2 regions of the Weizmannia sp. FSL K6-3076 genome follow, and region 2 is predicted to be linked to the other one. Evidence: riboswitches for the same ligand, from Rfam matches in the RefSeq annotation. Region 2 holds a riboswitch; the other holds the start of a gene.

Region 1 (7,393 bases), 1.8 Mb from region 2:
CATTTCGAGGCGCCAAGATCGCGTGCCGCATCCATAAAGACCGGGTTCAGTTCTTCAAGCGCGTTATAAATCGGCAAAATCATAAACGGGATAAAAATATAAGTGGACACAAACAAAAAGCTGAAGTCTGTAAATAAAATCTGCTTTTGCCCAATGCCAATCCATTCAAGAAACGAGTTGGCCGGGCCGAATGTGCCGAAAATCCCGAGAAACGCATACGCTTTTAACAACAAATTGATCCATGTCGGCAAAATGATTAATAAGAGCCAGAGCTGCTTATGCCGCGATTTTGTCAAAAGATAGGCGGTCGGATACGAAATTAAAAGCGTAAACGCCGTAATCAAAAATGCATACCAAAAAGAGCTCAGCGCCATTTTCAAATAAACGGGCGTAAAAAATTTTTCATAGTTGACAAGCGACAAATGCCCTTCAATATCAAAAAAAGAATAATAGAGAATGAGCAAAATCGGTGCGACTACAAAAAGAAGGATCCACAGCAAATACGGAACGAGATAAAAAGCGCGTGCATTCACTTTCATGGCCGGACCTCATCGTACGCTTCCAAGCGCCGGTCGAATTCCTCTTCCGTTTCGCCGAATCTCATCACGTGGATCGCTTCCGGTTCAAAATAAAGGCCGATCGTATCCCCGACTTTTGCTTTTTTTGTCGAGTGGACAAGCCATTCATTTCCCTCTTCATCGTAGCAGCAAATTTCATAATGGACGCCGCGGAACAGCTGGGTATCCACCCGCACTTTCAAATTTCCTTTTTCCGGCGTCGTGATCTCCAGGTCTTCCGGGCGGATGACAATTTCAACCGGCTCGTTCGGGTTAAGGCCGCGGTCTACGCATTCAAACGCACGGCCGTTAAATTCCACAACAAAATCCTTGATCATTTTTCCCGGAAGGATATTGGACTCGCCGATAAAGTCCGCCACAAAGCGGTTGATCGGTTCATCATAAATATCGGTCGGCGTCCCGCTCTGCTGAATTTTCCCGTTATTGATGACAAAAATTTCATCGCTCATCGCAAGCGCTTCTTCCTGGTCGTGCGTGACAAAAATAAACGTAATGCCAAGGCGGCGCTGCAGTTCGCGCAGTTCATACTGCATCTCTGTCCTCAGCTTCAAATCCAAAGCGGAAAGCGGTTCGTCCAGCAAAATCACTTCCGGTTCATTGACAATCGCGCGCGCAATCGCGACCCGTTGCCGCTGCCCGCCTGACATTTCGCTGATTTCCCGGTTTTCATAGCCTTCCAGGTTCACAAACTTCAAGGCTTCTTTTACTTTTTGGTCAATCACAGCCGCCTTCATTTTTTTAATGCGCAGCCCGAACGCGACGTTTTCATACACATTTAAATGCGGAAACAACGCATAATCCTGGAAAACGGTATTGACCTGGCGCCGGTTGGCCGGAACGTCATTCACGATTTTTCCGTTGATGTAAATATTTCCTTTTGTCGGCGCAATAAATCCTGCAATCAGGCGCAAAATGGTTGTTTTCCCGCAACCCGACGGCCCGAGCAGGGTGTAGAATTTTCCACGTTCAATTTCAAAACTGACGTCATCCAAAATAGCAGGATCATCGTCGTATTGTTTCGTGACATGGTCAAAACGAATGATGATATCGCTGTTCATTGCTGTCCTCCTCTTCTTTCCGCATGCAGCCTACAGATACGATTCCGTGGCAACGAGCACAAGCCTGGACCGGCCTTCCGCGTCATTCAGTATCTGATGCTCATCGGATGCATGATAATAAATGGCTTCTCCGGCTTTCGCACGGTACAGGCGTTTGCCAAGCCGCACCGAAATCCGGCCTTCTAATACATAGGCAAAGGTTTCCGATAAAGAAGGTTCAAAGGTTTTAAACTCCCCTTTTTCCTCAAGCGTGAGCAGGATCGGTTCCATTTCCTTTTCATTCGACTCCGGGACGAGCCACTGGATTTTATACCCGCGCTCTTCATCGAGATAATCGGTCTGGTCTTCTTCCCCGTATACCACTTTTTGTTCACGCTCTTCTTCATCAAAAAATTCTTTTGGCGTGCAGCCGAGCACTTCCAATATATTAAAAAACGTGTCAATCGAGGGGGAGCTTAAATCCCGCTCAAGCTGGGAAATGTAGCCTTTGCTTAAATCCGTGCGCTCTCCAAGTTCCTCCTGGGTGAGTCCTTTTTTCAACCTTAAGTTTTTAATCTTTTTCCCAATTTCCATCATAAGCCCTTCCCATTTGTTTAGCATTTGTAAACTCAAAGGCAAGGAAGTTCTGTTTTATTAAACTTTAAGTTTACTTTCATTTGTATTATATAAAAAAGCAGGCAGATGTAAAGGCCTTTTTGAAAAAAACACGAATCAGGCTGTCATCCTGCCTGTTTGTGACCCGCGGAAAAGCGGTAGCCCCTCCTTTTCAGCCAACGAACCATCCCAATCAGGCGTTTGCAGTTTTCGCACGGAGAGGCAGATGTTTGCCAATAAGCCTGTATATAAAATGGACAAAATATTGCCGTGCTGTTGCCCGCTGCAAAAAGTCAATCATGCAAATTAGTGCCGGGCTTGATGTAAAAACTTAAGCCCATTTTATATCCCATATATTTTTGCCACTCCGTTCTGCTTCCTTTTCTATTGATTTTCCCTAAAAAAATAACTATAATAATATGTAAATCAAATGGAATAAAAAATCCTCATCAAATCCGGTGAGGTAGAGGTCGCAGCTTTTATGAGTAAATCGGACGAGACACGGGTAAAGTTTAAGACTCCGGTTGAAAGGAAAAGCTGCCGAAACGTGGTGCCGGATCCCGCGGTGCCATGTTGGGGCTGTTTCCGAACAGGAACAGAACTGTCACATATGCGATTCCCCCTCGCATATGTGTTGAGCTATCTTCGGAAGGTTGATGGAGGGTATACGCTTTGATGCCGCGTCTCCACGACTGCGGCATTTTTGTTTATTCCCTGCTCCTTCCTATATAAAAAGGAGTGAATCAAGGATGGATGACTTCTATCATGGGCAAAGCACTGCAGCCGGAGCGGTTCCCGTTGCAAAAAAGGGTGAATTGACGAAGCTGAAGCGGAAATTAAAATCCCGCCACCTGACCATGATTTCCCTCGGTGGATCAATCGGAACCGGGCTTTTTCTGGCAAGCGGCGGGGCAATCCACAGCGCGGGGCCTGGCGGTGCGCTTCTCGCTTATGCATTAATCGGCGTCATGGTGTACTTTTTAATGACAAGCCTTGCAGAAATGGCCGCCTACATGCCGGTTGCAGGCACCTTCAGCACGTACGCAACAAAATTTGTTGATCCGGCACTTGGATTTGCGCTTGGCTGGAACTATTGGTACAACTGGGCGATCACGATCGCAGCCGAATTATCAGCAGCAACCATTATCATGAAATTCTGGTTCCCGCACATGCCTTCGATCGTGTGGAGTGCGGCTTGCCTTCTCATCATGTTCTTATTAAATTATTTATCTGTAAAAGGGTTCGGGGAAGCTGAATACTGGTTTGCAATCATTAAAGTCGTAACCGTCATTGCCTTTATCATTGTCGGCGCACTGATGATTTTCGGGATTATGGGCGGAAAAACAATCGGCTTTTCTAACTTTACGATTGCAGACGGCCCAGTCCACGGCGGATTCCTGGCCGTGCTCGGGGTTTTTATGGCAGCCGGGTTTTCATTCCAGGGAACAGAACTGCTCGGGGTTGCGGCCGGTGAAAGCGAAGATCCGGAAAAGACCATTCCGCGTGCTGTGAAATCTGTATTTTGGAGAATCTTGCTTTTCTATATTCTGGCGATTTTTGTCATCGGCCTGTTGATTCCGTTCACGGATTCGAGATTAACCGCCGATGACATTACGATGAGCCCGTTCACAATTGTATTTCAGCGTGCCGGCATTGCTTTTGCGGCTTCTGTCATGAATGCGATTATTTTAACGGCTGTTCTTTCTGCCGGCAACTCGGGCATGTACGCGTCAACGCGGATGCTCTGGGAACTTGCGCGCGACGGCAAAGCGCCGAAATTCCTCGGGAAACTGGATAAACGCGGGGTGCCGGTGAATGCACTGATTGTCACTGCGCTTGTCGGAACGGTTGCTTTCCTTGCATCTTTCTTCGGCGACGGGGCAGTGTACAACTGGCTCCTGAACGCATCCGGCTTATCCGGCTTTATCGCCTGGCTCGGCATTGCCATCAGCCATTACCGATTCCGCCGTGCATATGTAGCACAAGGCAAAGCTTTGAGCGACCTGCCTTACCGTTCAAAATGGTTCCCATTCGGCCCGCTATTTGCGTTTGCCGTTTGTACGGTCGTCATTCTCGGGCAAAACTACCAGGCATTTTTGGGAGACCATATTAAGTGGGGAAGCGTGTTTGTCTCGTATATTGGCCTGCCCATCTTTATTGCCGTATGGCTCATTTATAAATTTGTGAAAAAGACAAAAGTCGTTTCTTTACAGGAATGCGATTTTAACCGAGAATCCTAACGGAAAAACCTGCGGTGGCTGCCGCAGGTTTTTTCCTTTCATCAGAAACTTACTTTTAACATAAATTATATGAAATTTACCTTTATTTTAATTTATGAAAACGTTTCCTTTATCTAGGAAAAAAATTCATTTTAAATATTTTCCTAGCTCAGAATCCTTTATTTCATGCGGGTTCCAGCCTTTTTTAACAATGGCGCACACAAATTTGCCAAAAAATTAATCTTTATTTTTTTCTCATTTTACGTTAATATTTTATCTATCGCATTCATTCCCCGAAAAAACCAGCACTTATTTTTCAGTTAATTTCACAAATTATGCCAATATGTGATTTTTACAAGGAGGCAATGGCATGTCAACAATCGACAAGAAAAAAGTTCTGGCAACTGTTCCACAGACCGGATTTTTTGGTCATCCAAAAGGGTTGTCGACTTTATTTTTCCTAGAGTTTTGGGAGAGATTCTCTTACTACGGGATGAAAGGGATTCTGATTTACTACATGTATGACCGCCTGTCAAACGGCGGGTTGGGATTGGACCCGACAACAGCCGCATCGATTGCTTCGATTTACGGCGCGCTTGTTTATATGTCGGGGATTATCGGCGGCTGGATTTCAGACCGTCTGCTCGGTTCCGCCAAAACCGTTTTTTACGGCGGAGTGCTGATTATGCTCGGGCATATTGCGTTGTCCTTTCCGGGAGGGTTCCCGGCGCTGATCGTTTCCATGGTGCTGATTGTGCTTGGGACAGGCTTGTTAAAACCAAATGCCGCTTCAACCGTCGGGGAATTGTATGATGAAAAAGACTTGCGGCGCGATTCCGGTTTCAGCATTTACTACATGGCGGTTAACCTCGGGGCCTTCATTGCGCCGCTCATTGTCGGAACAATCGGTCAGGGGTACAATTACCATCTCGGCTTCAGTATTGCAGCGATCGGAATGTTTTTCGGTTTGATCGCATTCACCATGTCCAGGAAGAAAAATCTTGGGCTTGCCGGCTCTGTTGTGCACAACCCGTTGAAGCCGGAAGAAAGAAGATCGACTTTCACCAAAATCGGCGTAGGAGCTGTCGTCCTGATTATTTTGCTGGCGATTACCATTCCGACACGGATTTTAAATCTGAACAGCTTTATTACCATCGTCAGCATTTTAGGATTTTTGATTCCTGCCTGGTACTTCTTTATGATGTACTTTAGCAAAAAAACATCGAAAGACGAACGCTCACGCATTTTGGCTTATATTCCTTTATTTATTGCTTCCATCGTCTTCTGGGCGATTGAAGAACAAGGCGCGAGTTTGCTCGCCGTCTATGCGGACAAGCGGACACAGCTGAATTTTGCCGGCATTCATATTTTACCGTCCTGGTTTCAGACATTGAATCCGCTGTTTATCGTCGTCTTTGCGCCGGTTTTGGCTTCGCTTTGGGTGAAGCTGGGAGACAGGCAGCCGTCTACACCGGTTAAATTTTCGTTTGGGCTTATCCTTGCTGGTTTGTCCTATATGGTCATGATGGCCCCGGCTTACTTTAACGGCTCTTCGTCGCTCGTGAGCCCGCTCTGGCTTGTATTGAGCTACTTCCTTGTCGTGATCGGGGAACTTTGCTTGTCACCGGTTGGTTTGAGTGTATCGACAAAGCTGGCGCCAGCCGCATTCTCGGCGCAAATGCTCAGCCTCTGGAACTTGTCTGATGCTGCGGCCCAAACGTTGAACGCCCAGCTTGTCAAACTGTACAGCGCCAACCATGAAGTGATCTACTTCGGCGGCGTCGGCCTTGTTTCGGTCATTTTGGGCATATTCCTGCTCCTCTACGCACCGGTCATCAAACGGCTGATGAGAGGGATAAAATAATAGATGAAGTGATGAAAAACCGGGGCATTGGTCCCCGGTTTTTTTAATGGATTTGCTGGTATGTGCCGTGTAACAATTGGAGTGGATGCTAATCGATTGGGGTAAGCTTAACCGTTGCTTCTGTCTGGATCGTGTAGCCGTCATAGACCATAAATGTATAGGAAGCTTCGCCATCTACGCCAAGAATCGTATTCACATCTGGTACACCTTCTCCGTCAAAAGTGACGAAGTTCGATCCTTCACCAACCGGCGTGGCTTTATACCTTCCTTCCGGGATGTCTTTGCCAACTTCATATCTGCCGGCTGCCAGCGTCTTTGGTGCACTTTTCGCTTTCTGCACCTGTCCTGTCAATGAAGCAAGGTCCTTTTTCTTGGCATCCACTTTGCTTTGAGTGGATTTTAATTCTGATTTTGCATTTTTCAAGTCAGCTTGTGCAACATCGACCTGTTTGTTCAAAGTATCGAGTTGCGTTTTAAGATCATCTTGCTGGGATACAAGTTCCTCGGCTGCATCATAGTCATCTTCCCTTAACGTAGATGGGCCCTATGTAAAGAAAAGCCTTCATTTTTGCACGCTTTCTTAACATAAACGCCCTCTAGGTTAAGGAAGAGCCTCGTTTTTTCACGCTTCCTTAACGTAGACGCCCTCTATGTAAAGAAAGGCCTTCATTTTTCCACGACTCCTTAACGTAGGGCTTGCTGAACACGCAAAATTCCTAGATTTGGCAAGGATGCTGACAGTTTTGGCAAAAATTTAAATGGTTTTTTTAGAAAGTCCAGAGAAAAGCTTGCACTTGAAAGCTGATTCAAGGTATAGAGAAGACAAAATCGTATTTTCAAAGATGAAGTCTTTTATATTTTAAGACACAGGTTGTTGACCCTATATAAAAGAGAAAAACCCGTTTGGAAATCCTCTTTCCAAACGGGTTTTTGTTAAATGCTTTTCTTCTTTCGTGTCAGGCCGTAAGCGATGACAAGCAGGATGAACCATACCGGTGTCACAAATAAGGCAACACGCGTATCTTTTGCTATCCCCAGAACCACGAGGACAAAAACAAAGAACAAGAGTACAATCCAGTT
Region 2 (7,393 bases):
AAAATTCGTTCCGGGCCTGTTTTCTGTTGGATATTCGTGAAAAAAGGGTATAAAATAATAAAATCATTACTGCTTTTTCCGGACCGGACAAATTGTTCGCAACATATGATAAAGGATGATATACTTATCCCAAGCAGTAATAGTTTGATTTAGGAGGGTTCTTTCAATATGGCAATTACACATGCTACCGACGCGACTTTCGAGCAGGAAGTCAGCCAAGGTTTGGTATTAACGGATTTTTGGGCAACATGGTGTGGTCCGTGCAAAATGATTGCACCGGTACTTGAAGAAATCGATGCTGAAATGGGCGACAAGGTGAAAATCGTCAAAGTAGACGTGGATGAGAATCAGGAAACGACCAGCAAATTCGGCGTCATGAGCATTCCGACCCTTGTTCTCATGAAAGATGGCAAACCGGTCGACAAAGTGATCGGTTACCAGCCGAAAGAAGCTTTGCAAGAATTAGTGAACAAACATTTATAATACAATAAACGCTCGGCTTCAAGCCGTGCGCAAATGCATTTTAAAATCCGGGCCGGCTGTGGTCCGGGTTTTTTACAGAACGCAGGATTTTGAGGTGAAGAGAAATTGAACGAGACGATCCGCAATAAACTTGCCCTCCTGCCCGCCCAACCCGGCTGCTATTTAATGAAAGACAGACAGGGGACCATCATTTATGTCGGGAAGGCCAAAATTTTAAAAAACCGTGTCCGCTCTTACTTTTCCGGTTCGCATGACGCAAAAACGCAGCGGCTTGTCAGCGAGATCGAAGACTTTGAGTATATTGTCACTTCTTCCAATATTGAAGCCCTTATTCTTGAAATTAATTTAATCAAAAAGCATGACCCGAAATACAACATCATGCTGAAAGATGATAAAACATACCCGTATATTAAGCTGACCCATGAACGCCACCCGCGTCTGATCACCACCCGGAAAGTGAAAAAAGATAAAGGCAAATATTTCGGCCCGTATCCGAACGTGCAGGCGGCTAATGAAACAAAAAAGCTGCTGGACCGGTTGTATCCTTTGCGGAAATGCACCAATATGCCGGACCGCGTCTGCCTTTATTACCATTTAGGCCAGTGTCTTGCGCCGTGTGTCAATGAGGTGAAAGAAGAAACATACAAAGAGATCACCGATCAAATTACCCGCTTTTTGAACGGGGGTTACACGGAAATCAAAAAAGAACTGGAAGAAAAAATGCATGAGGCTGCAGAAAAGCTTGAATTTGAGCGGGCAAAAGAATACCGCGACCAGATCGCCAATATTGAAATGACGATGGAAAAACAGAAAATTACAATGACAGATTTTACGGACCGCGACATTTTCGGCTACGCAGTGGATAAAGGCTGGATGTGCGTCCAGGTCTTTTTCATGCGCCAAGGAAAGCTGATCGAACGGGATGTCTCGCTTTTTCCGTCTTACGATGAGCCGGAGGAGGAATTTTTGAGCTATTTGGGGCAGTTTTATGCCAAACCGGAGCATATTAAGCCGAAAGAAGTGCTGATTACGGAAAAAGCAGACCGGGAACTGGCGGAACAACTGCTCGAAATCAAAGTACTCCAGCCGAAAAAAGGCCAGAAACGGGAACTCGTGTTAATGGCCGAGAAAAACGCAAAGATTGCATTGAAGGAAAAATTCGCGTTGATTGAACGGGACGAGGAACGGACGATCAAAGCCGTTGAAAATCTTGGCGAAAAGCTTGGCATCTACACACCGCATCGGATTGAAGCGTTCGATAATTCGAATATCCAGGGGACAAACCCGGTTTCGGCGATGGTCGTGTTTGTGGACGGTAAGCCGGCAAAAAAAGAATACCGCAAATATAAAATCAAAACAGTGGAAGGACCGGATGATTATGAATCGATGCGCGAAGTGATCCGCCGCCGTTACATCCGTGCCCTAAGGGAAAACTTACCGCTTCCGGATCTCATCATCATTGACGGCGGAAAAGGGCAAATTGACGCGGCAAGGGATGTGCTTGAAAATGAGCTCGGGCTTGAGATCCCGATCGGCGGCCTGGCAAAGGATGAGAAGCACAATACATCGCAGCTTTTGTTCGGCAACCCGCTGGAAGTTGTGCCGCTCGGGCGGAACAGCCAGGAATTTTACCTGCTTCAGCGCATCCAGGATGAAGTGCACCGGTTTGCGATTACCTTCCACAGGGAATTGCGTGGAAAATCCGCTTTTCAATCGGCGCTTGACGATATTCCGGGCATCGGGCCGAAACGGAAAAAACAACTGCTCCGCCACTTTGGCTCCTTGAAGAAAATGAAACAAGCAAAGCTGGAAGAATTTGTGGAAGCGGGCATCCCGCGTCCGGTATCCGAAACATTAATCAAAAAATTACAAGAATAACCTGGCAGGGTTTTTCCGTATATGGTATAATCATGATAATTTCATATGGCAGGCTTTGTTTCAGACTTTCGGGTGCGATCATCCCGGCGTCCGGCAAAGCCGTTACATGATAGAGGCGCAAAACTTAAGAGTAAGAAGCGGGAGAAGATTGGGCTTCCGGGATCGTTTCTGAAAGGAAGTTTTGCCGAAGTGAAAATGGCCTCAATGCCGTTTTTGCTGGTTCTGTACTGAAAAAGTCCGGAACTGTCAGGATGAAATGTCTTGGAGCGCTATCTCACAGGAATGACTGCGTACCCGCGTATGCAAAAGCGATGAGATATCCGTTCTCATTGCTTTTTTTAAATGGGCGCCAAGTTGCTTTGCCTTTCACTCTGACAGCCTCATCTTACTTATAAACTGCAGAAGGTGGCGGAGTTATTGGGAATCATTGTTCAGAAATTCGGGGGAACTTCGGTTGGAAATGTGGAAAGGATCCGGAATACGGTCAACCGGATTATTGAAGAAAAGGAAAAGGGCCATGATGTTGTCGTCGTTGTTTCCGCGATGGGCAAAACAACGGACCAGCTTGTCGGGCTTGCAAATGAACTTTCTGCGTATCCTGCAAAACGCGAAATGGATATGCTGCTTTCAACCGGCGAACAGGTGACGATTTCGCTTGTCGCCATGGCACTGATCGCTCGCGGCTACGATGCCGTTTCTTATACCGGATGGCAGGCCGGCATTATAACGGAACCCGTACACGGAAACGCCCGGATCACGGAAATCCGGACTGAAAAAATCAAATCCCGTCTGGCAGCCGGGCAAATTGTAATCGTCGCCGGGTTTCAGGGCATCACCCCGGCAGGCGAAATTGCGACACTCGGCAGGGGCGGCTCGGATACAACGGCAGTGGCGCTTGCAGCAGCGCTTCATGCGGACCGCTGCCTGATCTATACGGATGTCACCGGCGTGTTTACGTCCGACCCACGCTATATTCCGAATGCCCGGAAGCTTAAGGCTGTATCCTATGATGAGATGCTTGAACTGGCGAGTCTCGGGGCGGGCGTTTTGCATGCAAGGGCAGTGGAGTTTGCCAAAAATGCGGCTGTGCCGCTGATCGTTTGTTCGAGCCTTGAAAGGGAGGAAGGCACGTTAATAGAGGAGGAAGTTTCGGTGGAAAAAAATTTAATTGTCCGCGGCGTTGCATTTGAAGATGGCATTACAAGGGTGACCATTTTCGGACTGGAAAACGGCTTCCGCAATTTGCCGGATATTTTTACGACACTGGCGGAACACCATATTGATGTCGATATCATTATCCAGAACCAGACAGCGGACCATAAAACGTATTTATCTTTTTCGATAAAAGATAAAGATTTAAAAGAAACGGCCGATCTTTTGGAAGCCGGGAAAGAAGCCCTCAGTATTGACCATTTTGAAACGGAAACCGGCCTCGCAAAAGTGTCCATCATCGGATCGGGCATGGTTTCCAACCCGGGCGTTGCGGCAAAAATGTTCCAGGTGCTGGCAGATCACGGCATTGCCATTAAAATGATCAGCACGTCCGAAATCAAAGTGTCCACCGTTGTCGATGCAAAAGAAATGGTCCGGGCCGCCCGGTGCCTGCACGAAGCATTTGAACTGGATGCAGTGGAACAAAATATATGAAAATATGAAAAAGCAGGGGAGCCCCCTGCTTTTTCATATTGATTCTCCGGCCGGGTCTTTCGCATCCCACTGCACGGTGATCCGGACTTTTTTTGCTTTTTTCGCAACTTCCTCAACAGCTTCCGTGATCAGTTTTTTCTGCATCTGGTACTGCTCGGCTAAAAAACCGGCTTCAAGCTTGAATGTCGGCTCTTGACCTGCGCCCATATCCAGCTGCCGTTCAATCATCGGCCCGGATAACTCAAATTCGATATGATATTTCTCTTCTTTTTTGATCGATAACGTTCCCCAGCCGGCTTCTTTGAAAAAAGAAACCATTTCTTCATAGGTAAGCAGCTGGAATTTTCTTGCCAAATGTTTTCCGGCCCAGTATAGAATATCCGGTGTTTCCTTGCCGAGTATATCCGGAATTAATATATTACGCAACAGCTCATATCCGAATGCGGGCACCATTAGCTGTTCCGCAACGGTTTGTTCATTTCCGCCAGAAGATTTCACGCAATTCCCCTCTTTCTATATGCTATATTATATACAAAATAAAACCGGACTTAAAAGCATTTTTTGAGTGTACACCAAAATAATGGGAACTTTTTTTCGCCGGCTTCCGCGTCACATGGGGAAATTATGCCGGTTGCGGTAAAATCCGATGAAAAAAGACAAGCCTTGGATAAAAATTCCTTTTTTATGCAAAAGCATATGGCAAAAGAGCTATACTGAAAAAATTTTAAAAAATGGGAGAAAGACTGACAAATATGACAAATAAACGGTATTTTCAGCGCAAATTCATGAATGCGTTTCCTTGACGCGCCCATTTGTCGGGAGTACAATAAAACTGTCACATAATTGTTATAAAATATTTATGCGGGAGGAAGCAATGCAAAATTTGTCTTCTTTGCATAAATTCACACTACAAAGGGGGATACAATGTGGCTGGAAATCGAGAGTTTTATAACCGCAAACTGCATTCTTTGCTGGGTGTTATACCCATCGGCTTATTTTTAGTCATCCACTTGACCGTGAACCACTATGCGGTAAACGGTGCTGCTGCCTTCAATAAAGCAGCCGGTTTTATGGAAAACCTGCCGTTTCTGCTTTTTGTGGAAGTAGTGTTCATTTATTTGCCGCTTTTGTTCCATGCAATTTACGGCTTATATATTTCGTTTACGGCATCGAGCAATGTCGGCACGATGGGCTACTTCCGGAACTGGATGTACCTTTTGCAAAGAATCAGCGGTGTGTTGGTCCTGATCTTTCTCGTATTTCACATCTATGAAACACGCATTCAAATGGCGTTTGGCAAGGAATTGAACTTTGATCTGATGGCAAATCTATTAGCAAATCGTTGGATGCTCGCCTGGTACATAATTGGGACAGTGGCTGCCGTTTTCCACTTTGCCAACGGTCTCTGGTCGTTCCTGGTCAGCTGGGGCATTACACAGTCACGCCGGTCACAGCAAATTTCCACATATGTGATGGTTGTGGTCTTTGTGCTGCTTTCTGTTGTCGGCGTCAGGGCTTTATTAGCATTTGCATAATGAAAAGATTCGAAAAATAGCAGTTTACTGGTTTGTAAGAGGCATCAAGTATGAAGAGGGAGTGAATCAAGTTGGCTAATGGCAAAATCATTGTTGTCGGCGGAGGGCTTGCCGGTTTGATGGCGACTGTAAAAATTGCAGAAGCAGGCCGGCAGGTTGATCTGTTTTCGCTAGTGCCGGTAAAAAGGTCGCACTCTGTTTGCGCACAGGGCGGCATTAACGGCGCTGTCAATACAAAAGGGGAAGGGGATTCGCCATGGATCCACTTTGACGATACGGTATACGGGGGCGACTTCCTTGCCAACCAGCCGCCGGTAAAAGCGATGTGCGAAGCGGCGCCGGGGATTATCCACCTGTTTGACCGGATGGGCGTCATGTTCAACCGCACGCCGGAAGGGCTTTTGGACTTCAGGCGTTTCGGCGGCACCCAGCACCACCGGACAGCATTTGCAGGCGCAACAACCGGTCAGCAGCTTTTATACGCATTGGATGAACAGGTAAGGCGCCATGAAGTGAACGGGCTTGTCACGAAATACGAAGGCTGGGAATTTCTTGGCATTATCAAAGACGATGAAGGCATTTGCCGCGGCATCGTTTCGCAAAACCTGACAACAATGGAAATCAAAGCTTTTCCTGCGGATGCCGTCATTATGGCATCGGGCGGCCTTGGCATTATTTTCGGGAAATCAACCAACTCGATGATCAATACCGGCTCGGCGGCTTCCATTGTATACCAGCAAGGCGCAACGTATGCGAACGGCGAATTTATCCAAATTCACCCGACTGCCATCCCGGGCGATGACAAACTGCGGCTGATGAGTGAATCCGCACGCGGGGAAGGCGGGCGCATCTGGACGTACAAAGACGGCAAACCGTGGTATTTCCTGGAAGAAAAATATCCGGCATACGGGAACCTCGTGCCGCGCGACATTGCAACCCGTGAAATTTTCCATGTCTGCGTGGACTTGAAACTCGGCATTAACGGCGAGAACATGGTTTATCTCGATTTGTCGCACAAAGACCCGCATGAACTGGACGTAAAACTGGGCGGGATTATTGAAATCTATGAAAAATTCGTCGGCGATGACCCGCATAAAGTGCCGATGAAAGTGTTCCCGGCCGTCCACTATTCCATGGGCGGATTATGGGTGGACTATAAACAGCATACGAGCATTCCGGGGCTGTTCGCAGCAGGCGAATGCGACTACTCGATGCACGGCGCGAACCGCTTAGGGGCAAACTCCCTGCTTTCTGCCATTTACGGCGGGATGGTAGCCGGCCCTGAAGCTGTCAACTACATCGACGGGCTTGAAAAGAGCACGGATGCACTGCCGTCAACCGTCTTTGAACGTGCTGTCCAAGAACAGGAGAAAAAATGGAACGATATTTTGTCGCTTGACGGAACCGAAAATGCCTATGTGCTGCATAAAGAACTGGGCGAATGGATGACAGACAATGTGACGGTTGTCCGTTACAATGACCGTCTGAAGAAAACGGACGAAAAGATTCAGGAATTAATGGAAAGATGGAAAAATATTAATGTTGTAGATACATCGAAATGGAGCAACCAGGCGGCTTCGTTTACACGGCAGCTGTATAACATGCTGCAGCTGGCGCGCGTCATCACGATCGGCGCTCTGAACCGCAATGAAAGCCGCGGTGCCCACTATAAACCTGATTTTCCGGACCGCAACGACGAAGAATGGCTGAAAACGACGATGGCAAATTATGACCCTGTGAACAATGAACCGGTCTTCAGCTATGAAGATGTAGATGTATCGCTGATCAAACCGCGCGTACGCGACTACACGAAGAAGCACTGATTCGGATCGGGCAAAAACGGATTTTTT

What was found. A riboswitch is a leader RNA that binds a small molecule or an ion and turns the genes downstream of it on or off. The one in region 2 is predicted to bind lysine.
Region 1: another riboswitch for lysine. It lies ahead of NSS95_RS01395 (amino acid permease); the one in region 2 lies ahead of NSS95_RS09985 (aspartate kinase).

Annotation. Positions count from the first base shown of each region.
Region 1 is NZ_JBBOWU010000001.1:280,138-287,530, reverse strand. Features, by position in the region: gene NSS95_RS01410 (ABC transporter permease) at 1-539, opposite strand, end outside; gene NSS95_RS01405 (ABC transporter ATP-binding protein) at 536-1,636, opposite strand; gene NSS95_RS01400 (helix-turn-helix domain-containing protein) at 1,667-2,209, opposite strand; lysine riboswitch at 2,687-2,880, shown strand; gene NSS95_RS01395 (amino acid permease) at 2,980-4,470, shown strand; gene NSS95_RS01390 (peptide MFS transporter) at 4,820-6,313, shown strand; gene NSS95_RS01385 (hypothetical protein) at 6,402-6,770, opposite strand; gene NSS95_RS01380 (amino acid permease) at 7,247-7,393, opposite strand, start outside.
Region 2 is NZ_JBBOWU010000001.1:2,086,786-2,094,178, reverse strand. Features, by position in the region: gene trxA (thioredoxin) at 169-483, shown strand; gene uvrC (excinuclease ABC subunit UvrC) at 589-2,361, shown strand; lysine riboswitch at 2,464-2,641, shown strand; gene NSS95_RS09985 (aspartate kinase) at 2,779-4,008, shown strand; gene NSS95_RS09980 (YslB family protein) at 4,042-4,506, opposite strand; gene NSS95_RS09975 (succinate dehydrogenase cytochrome b558 subunit) at 4,935-5,543, shown strand; gene sdhA (succinate dehydrogenase flavoprotein subunit) at 5,615-7,366, shown strand.